DNA from 2 places in the Janthinobacterium glycogeni genome. Region 1 is predicted to be linked to the other one. Evidence: predicted binding sites of a transcription regulator. Region 1 holds the regulator's gene; the other holds the start of a gene.
What was found. Region 1 encodes sigma-54, which starts transcription at its own class of promoters, with help from an activator protein. Its sites were predicted from a motif close to TGGCANGNAANCTGCTTT; they were not measured.

Region 1 (4,184 bases):
GAACCTGACGGTCAGGACGGAAGCGCTGACGGTGTTTCCGGACGAAGAACGAATGGAAACGGACGTGCCTGTCAATATCCTGACGGGCGCCTCGCGCATCAATGGTATCGGCATGAAGGCCAATAACGCCACTGGCGTGGTGGAAGTGCAGAATGCGCTGCGCATGGTCCTCCCGCCGAAACCGCGCCCGGCCGCGGCGGCAAAATGACAGAATGAAACAAGGAAACCATACTATGAAGAACATCTTGCTGTTGAGCGTATTTTCTCTGGCCCTCATGGGCGTGGCGCATGCCGAGAAGGCCGATTCCGAGAAGGAAGCCGTCATCACGGCGCGTAGCGGTCACGTCGATGACGTCAAGCAGATTCGTACCCTGACGGGCGACGTCGTGCTGGTCAAGGGCACGCTGACCATGAAGGCGGGCCGGGCCCTGATCACGGAAGACCCGCAAGGCTACCAGTTCATCACCTTCTGGGCCGATCCCGGCAAGCTGGCCACCTTCCGCCAGAAGCGCGATGGCGCCGGCGACCTGTGGGTCGAAGGCGAAGCGGAGCGTGTTGAATACGACAACAAGACGGAAGTGGTGAAACTGTTTTCCAAAGCCAAGCTGACGCGCCTGGAAGGCACGAAAGTGACCGACGTGGCCAATGGCGCCTTCATCTCGTATGACAGCCGCAAGGAAGTATTCAAGATGGAAAATTCCGACAGCGGCACCAGCACCTCCGATGGCGGCAGCGTGCGCATGGTGATCCAGCCGAAGACCAAGGCGCCCGCGGCGGAGAAAGCCCCGGCCACGCCTGCGCCAGGAACGAAATAATGGACAATACCCGTTGCGGCAGCACCCTGATCGTTCGCGGACTGCAAAAAACCTATGGCAAGCGGCAAGTCGTGCATGATGTCTCGCTGCAAGTCGAATGCGGCGAAGTGGTGGGGCTGCTGGGCCCGAACGGCGCCGGCAAGACCACCTCGTTCTACATGATCGTCGGGCTGGTGCCGTCGGACGGCGGCAGCATCGACATCAGCGGCGTGGACATTTCCAGCCTGCCGATCCACCGCCGCGCGCAGATGGGCCTGTCGTATCTGCCGCAGGAGGCGTCCGTGTTCCGCAAGCTGACGGTGGAAGACAATATCCGCGCCGTACTGGAAATCCAGACCGTCGAAGGCCGTCCTTTGAAGAAGGCCGAGATCGAGGAACGCCTGGATAAACTGCTGGCCGACTTGCAGATTGAAAAGTTGCGCGAGAATCAGGCGCTGTCCCTGTCGGGCGGCGAGCGCCGCCGCGTGGAAATCGCCCGTGCCCTGGCCACCGATCCCCGTTTCGTGCTGCTCGACGAACCGTTTGCCGGCGTCGATCCGATCGCCGTGATCGAGATCCAGCGCATCGTGCGCTTCTTGAAGGAGCGCAATATCGGCGTGCTGATCACCGATCATAATGTGCGCGAGACGCTGGGTATTTGCGATCGTGCCTACATCATCAACCAGGGCTCGGTACTGGCGTCGGGACGCCCCGACGACATCATCGCGAACGAGTCGGTACGCCGGGTCTATCTGGGCGAACACTTCCGCATGTAAGCCAATGAAACAATCATTGCAGCTGCGCACTTCGCAGCACCTGGCACTGACGCCGCAGTTGCAGCAATCGATACGCCTGTTGCAATTGTCTACGCTGGAATTGCACCAGGAACTCGAGCAACTGCTGACGGACAATCCCTTGCTCGAGCGCCTAGACGATCCGCTCGACCGTTCGCTGCGCCTGCTGTCCGACGGGGCTTTGAGCTCCACGGCGGCGCCGGCCGAAGCGCCGCCCCAGCCGCCTGGCCAGGAGGCGCCCGCGGCGCCGGCCGAAGTGGAAACCTTTGACGGCGAGGCGGGCGAGGGCCCGGCCGCCGCCGATGGCGGCGACAGCGACTGGAGCGAAGCGAGCCGGGGCAAGGCGCCCGACGACGAAGATTCCCGCCCGCAACTGGAGGCCCATCACTGCACCCTGCGCGAACACCTGATGGAGCAGATGCGCGTGACGGTGCTTGAATTGCGCGACCGCGCGCTGGTCGAGCTGATCATCGACGCGCTCGATGATAATGGCTATCTGGAAGAGTCGCTCGACGACATTCTGGCGCGCCTGCCGGAAGAGCTGGAAATCGATGCCGACGAGATGCGCACGGCCTTGTCGCTGCTGCAAAGTTTCGATCCGCCCGGCGTGGGCGCGCGCAATGCATCCGAATGCCTGGCCCTGCAAATCAAGCGCTTGCCGCACATCGCCATGGTGACGCGGCGCATGGCCCTCGTCATCGTGGAAAAGCACCTGGCCTGGTTTGCCCAGCGCGATTTCAACAAGCTGAAAAAAGCCCTCGACTGCGACGATGAAGACTTGCGCGAAGCGCAGACGGTGATTCGCCAGTGCAATCCGCATCCGGGCGCCGTGTTCGCCTCGGACGTGTCCGATTACGTGGTGCCCGACGTCGTCGTCAAGCGCGCGCGCAATGGCTGGCAAGTGACCCTGAACAACGACGTCATGCCGCGCCTGCGCGTGAACGCCATGTACGCCAACCTGCTCAAGCAGGGCAAGGGCGAAGGCGCCATGGGCGCACAGTTGCAGGAAGCCAAGTGGCTGATCAAGAATATGCGCCAGCGCTTCGACACGATCCTGCGTGTGGCGCAGGCGATAGTAGAAAGACAAAAGAACTTTTTCTCGCATGGGGCCGTTGCCATGCGCCCCCTTGTGCTCCGTGAAATAGCTGATACACTGGGTTTACACGAGAGTACTATCTCGCGGGTAACAACTCAAAAGTACATGCTGACCCCGCACGGCATGTTCGAGTTGAAATATTTCTTTGGTAGCCACGTCGCCACCGAAGCGGGGGGCGAAGCGTCATCGACGGCGATACGGGCATTGATCGTGCAACTGACAGGAGCAGAAGACCCTAAAAATCCTTTATCCGACAGTAAGATTGCGGACATGCTGGGGGAACAAGGCATGGTGATTGCGCGACGTACTGTTGCCAAATACCGGGAAGCGTTAAAAATTCCGCCAGTGAGCCTGCGTAAGTGTTTGTAAGTTTTTTTCGGTTCCTCTGCGGGCCGGAGTCGATGGACCGCACGAACCCGATCATCTTTAGGAGTGTGTATGAATCTCACCATCAGCGGACATCATCTCGAAGTGACACCAGCCATCCGTGAATACGTACAAACGAAGCTGGAGCGCGTGAAACGTCATTTCGATCAAGTCATCGATATCGCCGTGATTCTGACCGTGGATAACCTCAAAGAGAAAGAAAAACGTCAAAAGGCCGAAGTCAACCTGCGTTTGAGCGGCAAGACCGTCTATGTGGAAAGCCTGGCGCACGACCTGTACGCCGCGATCGATACCCTGATCGACAAGCTCGATAGGCAAGTGATGAAATACAAAACCAAAGTGCAAGGGCACGGTAAAGAGGCGATCAAGCATCTGCCAGACAACTCCGAGGAAGACGCCGTCGTCGCCGTCTAAGGCCACCCGCTTCCAGCAGTTGTGATCAACTAAGGGCGCACATTGCGCCCTTTTTTGCGTCCAGCGAAACGCAATGTGCCCCGCGCAGGCGCTAGAATGTTTGCACTTTCACTTCTTTCCTGCCTGCCATGAGCGACCTCGTCCAGATTTCCATCCGCCACCGCACGGGCCACATCGTGCTCGACCGTCCAAAAGCCTTGAATTCCCTGTCGCTGGAGATGGTGCGCGCCCTGAGCGCGGCCTTGCTGGCCTGGCGCGATGATCCGCAGGTGGACGCCGTCATCATTCGCTCCAGCAGCGAGAAAGGCCTGTGCGCCGGCGGCGACATCCGTTTCTTTTACGATGCGGGCCTGGCCACGCCGCAAGGGGGCAGCGCGCTGCTGGAAGATTTCTTTACGGAAGAATACGCTTTAAATCATTTGATCCATTTTTATCCGAAACCGTATATCGCTGTGATGGATGGCGTGGTGATGGGCGGCGGCATGGGCGTGGCGCAAGCGGGGCCCGGCAACCGCCTGCGCATCGTCACGGGCCGCACGCGCATGGCCATGCCGGAAGTCAATATCGGCCTGTTCCCCGACGTGGGCGGCAGTTATTTTTTATCCCGCCTGGCAGGCCAGCTGGGCCTTTACCTGGGCTTGACGGGCTTGACGATCAACGCGGCCGACGCCCTGTACACGGGCCTGGCCGATGTCTACC
Region 2 (4,184 bases), on a different contig from region 1:
CAGCGCAAAGCCGGCATGGATCAGGCACGTTCCCACGCCCAGTGCGGCGCACACTGCCGCATAGCGGGGCGCCTGCGGGGTGGCCAGCAGCACATGCCGGTAACCGGCCAGCACCACGGCAATCGCCGCCAGGTTAAACACGAGAAAACCCTGCACGCCGCCCGGCACATGAAACATCTCCCACTCTTTCCAGTAGGCAGCGTCGATTTGATGCAGGATCAGGAACAACATGGTCCAGAAGTAGCTGCGTGGCATAAGATTTACATTCGTCAATATTGACGCAATTGTAAAGCCTGCACCGCGCACCGGCGCGTGCCCATGGTATTTTTCGACGCGAAAGTGAATTTCATTGATAGGAATGCTTTTTCATCAAGAAATCATGCATACTGCGAGTCGACCATATCCAGATGAGCATCGCATGACAAGCAACAAGCCCGCCGCAGAAAGCAAGCTCCAGGACTTCGAATTCGAGGCCATGAATCTGCAGGTGGGCGGACGCATCCAGTTCATCACGCACCGCACCATCAAACCCATCCAGCATTTCTCGACCGTGATCGGCTATGTGAAAGACGAGTACCTGATCGTCAAGATTCCCATGGAAAACGGCGCCTCCATCGTGCTCAACGAGGGTGACAAGCTGACCATCCGCGTGTTTTCCGGCGTCACCGTCTGTTCGTTTGCGTGCAGCGTGCTGCGCATCTTCGGCCGCCCGCTCAATTATGTACACCTGAGCTTTCCCGACGCCATCCAGGGCACCAGCCTGCGCACGGCCATGCGCGTGAAAGTGGACATTCCCGCGCAGCTGAGCTACCGCGACGTGGCGGCCGTGCCCGTGTTCATCGTCAACCTCAGCGTCTCGGGCGCGCTGATCGAGGCGCCCAGCATGCTCACGCCGGACGACGAAGGCGTGGCGCTCAGCTTTACCCTGCTGGTACAGCCGAACAAACATCAGATGCGCGTCAACACGCGCGCCCGCATCCAGAATGTCAGCGTGGGCAAGCCGTCCAATGGCCATGCCGCCGGGGTAGCTGAAATCTATACGTATGGCGTGCAATTCATCGACCTGGAACCGACCCACTACACCCTGCTGCAAAACCTCACCTATGAAGCGCTGATCGCGGACCGGCAAAAAATCGTCTGACACCGGGCTGGCAAGCGTCACTTACAGCGTCGGAGTCACGTCGGGAATGTTGTTTTTGGTAATCGCTTCCTTCGCCGCCGGATTCGTCACGGTAGTGCTATTGAACCAGGTCAGGCTACTCGTCCCCGGCTTCATGGTCATCGTCACGGTTTGTCCACCGATACCCGTGCCCAGGTCGGCCGCCAGGGTCAGCACGATATCGCCCTTGTCCACTGTGGCGCTGGCCACTTCGCGCGTGGCACTGAACACGGGGATGGCGCTGGGCACGGCCTGGGTGGGCGTGCTGCAGGCGGTAGCGGTGCCACCGTTTTCCTGTACGCACAGGGCCACGGCCGTTTTCAACGGGGCAGCGGCCGCCAGCACATTGCTGACCTTGGCCCGCATCGTATAGTCGCCGTACTGGGGAATGGCCACGGCCGCCAGGATGCCGGCGATGGCCACCACGATCATCAGTTCTATCAGGGTAAATCCGCTTTGCGCGCGCATCGCATCCTCCCGGAGTGCAGTTGGTCACGCCGTGCATGTTGCAAGCGCCATGCCAGCGGCACGCCGGGGCGGCGTTGGTAAGCATGGAAAGAAAAGCGACGCATTTGGGCGGATTCGGACCAGCGCCGTCGCCCCAGGGCGGGAATCGGCCTGTCTTGCGGACAAAAAAAAGGAGCCGAAGCTCCTTTTTTATACTGCGGTAAGCCGGCTGAAATTACAGCATGGCTTTCAGCAGACGCGCCATTTCCGACGGGTTCTTGGTCACGGTGATGCCGCAAGCTTCCATGATTTCCAGCTTGGCTTGCGCCGTATCGGCACCGCCCGAGATCAGCGCGCCGGCGTGGCCCATGCGCTTGCCTGGAGGAGCCGTTACGCCAGCGATGAAGCCGACGACCGGTTTTTTCATGTTGTCTTTGATCCAATAAGCCGCGTTGGCTTCGTCCGGACCGCCGATTTCGCCGATCATGATGACCGCGTCGGTATCTGGATCATCATTGAACATCTTCATGATGTCGATGTGCTTCAGACCGTTGATCGGGTCGCCGCCGATGCCGACTGCCGACGATTGGCCCAGGCCCAGTGCGGTCAGCTGACCCACTGCTTCATAGGTCAGGGTGCCCGAACGGGAAACGACGCCGATACGGCCCTTCTTGTGGATGTGACCCGGCATGATGCCGATCTTGATTTCGTCTGGCGTGATCAGGCCTGGGCAGTTAGGGCCCAGCAGCAAGGTTTTGCTGTTGGCTTTGGCCATGCGGTCTTTCAGGGCCATCATGTCGCGGACAGGAATGCCTTCGGTGATGCAAATGGCCAGATCCATTTCAGCTTCGACAGCTTCCCAGATCGCCGCTGCCGCGCCTGCTGGCGGCACGTAGATCACGGAAACGTTGGCGCCGGTTTCTTTTTTCGCTTCGGTGACGTTAGCGAAAATAGGAATGCCTTCGAAATCTTCGCCGGCTTTCTTCGGGTTCACGCCTGCCACGAAGGCAGCTTTGCCGTTCGCGTAGTCGCGGCAACCGCGGGTATGGAACTGGCCGGTCTTGCCGGTGATCCCTTGGGTAACGACTTTGGTATCTTTATTGATCAGAATGGACATGTTGATTCCTTAATTAAGCTTGACCGGCAGCAGCGGCAACGACGCTCTTGGCTGCATCTTCCATGGTGTCGGCTGCGATGATAGGCAGACCGGAATCGGCCAGCATCTTTTTGCCCAGGTCTTCGTTGGTGCCCTTCATGCGCACCACCAGCGGTACGTTCAGCGAGACGGCTTTCACTGCGGCGATGACGCCTTCGGCGATCACGTCGCAACGCATGATGCCGCCGAAAATGTTCACCAGGATGGCTTTCAGGCCTGGGTTTTTCAGCATGATCTTGAACGCTTCGGTCACTTTTTCTGCCGTGGCGCCGCCGCCGACGTCCAGGAAGTTGGCTGGCTCGCCGCCGAACAGTTTAATCGTGTCCATGGTGGCCATGGCCAGGCCGGCGCCGTTCACCAGGCAACCGATGTTGCCGTCGAGCGAGATGTAGGCCAGGTCGAATTTCGACGCTTCGATTTCCGCTGGATCTTCTTCGTCCAGGTCGCGCAGGGCGACGATTTCCGGATGACGGAACAGGGCGTTCGGGTCAAAGTTGAACTTGGCGTCCAGGGCGATGACCTTGCCGCTGCCGGTGACGATCAGCGGGTTGATTTCGGCCAGCGAGCAGTCGGTTTCCCAGTAGGCTTTGTACAGGCCTTGCAGGTTGGCGCGCGCGTCGGCGATGGAACCGGCAGGCACGCCGATTTTGGCGGCGATGTCGTCTGCCTGGGCATCGGTCAGGCCAACGCCCGGATCGATGGTGACGTGGTGGATCTTCTCAGGGTGGCTCTCGGCCACTTCTTCGATGTCCATGCCGCCTTCGGACGACGCCATCAGGACGATTTTCTGGGTAACGCGGTCGGTGACCAGCGAAACGTACAGTTCCTGTTTGATGTCGGCGCCTTCTTCCACCAGCAGGCGGTTGACTTTCTGGCCTTCGGCGCTGGTCTGGTGCGTGATCAGCTGCATGCCCATGATCTGGTCAGCGTATTCCTTGACCTGCTCCATCGATTTTGCCACTTTCACGCCGCCGCCCTTGCCGCGGCCACCTGCGTGGATCTGCGCCTTGACAACCCACACCGGGCCGCCCAGGGTTTCCGCAGCCTTGACGGCTTCTTCGACGGACATGCACGGAATACCGCGTGGTACCGTCACTCCGTGCTGCCGGAGGATTTCTTTGGCTTGATACTCATGGATTTTCATGCTGGCTTCCCTTCTGATACTGATGTGTAAAAATACGGTTAGTGGTGCAAAAAAAACAGGAAAGCGCCGGGGTCACGCTTTGGCTACCCAGCGCGGGTAATACTGTGCAACCGCCCCGCCATCGGTGCGCAGGGCGTGGCATTTGTCGAGTTGAAACGGCTTTTCATGCGACACGTCAGCATTCGCACCGTCACGGGTCGACCAGACATCGCCGGCAAATGCCTGAACCGTCGCAGTCGGCAAGACTTGCGCCAGTTCGGTCAAATGGGTACAGCCGG

Region 2: the regulator sigma-54 is predicted to act here: its motif matches at 1,665-1,682, upstream of ACQ4W4_RS07205 (pilin).

What each region holds. Positions count from the first base shown of each region.
Region 1 covers NZ_JBNYXP010000008.1:137,075-141,258, forward strand. The annotation lists gene lptC (LPS export ABC transporter periplasmic protein LptC) at 1-208, shown strand, start outside; gene lptA (lipopolysaccharide transport periplasmic protein LptA) at 234-815, shown strand; gene lptB (LPS export ABC transporter ATP-binding protein) at 815-1,570, shown strand; gene ACQ4W4_RS19475 (RNA polymerase factor sigma-54) at 1,575-3,053, shown strand; gene hpf (ribosome hibernation-promoting factor, HPF/YfiA family) at 3,123-3,485, shown strand; gene ACQ4W4_RS19485 (3-hydroxyisobutyryl-CoA hydrolase) at 3,614-4,184, shown strand, end outside.
Region 2 covers NZ_JBNYXP010000002.1:357,923-362,106, forward strand. The annotation lists gene ACQ4W4_RS07195 (DUF6713 family protein) at 1-255, opposite strand, end outside; gene ACQ4W4_RS07200 (flagellar brake protein) at 419-1,141, shown strand; gene ACQ4W4_RS07205 (pilin) at 1,163-1,627, opposite strand; gene sucD (succinate--CoA ligase subunit alpha) at 1,842-2,723, opposite strand; gene sucC (ADP-forming succinate--CoA ligase subunit beta) at 2,737-3,906, opposite strand; gene ACQ4W4_RS07220 (DUF2889 domain-containing protein) at 3,979-4,184, opposite strand, start outside.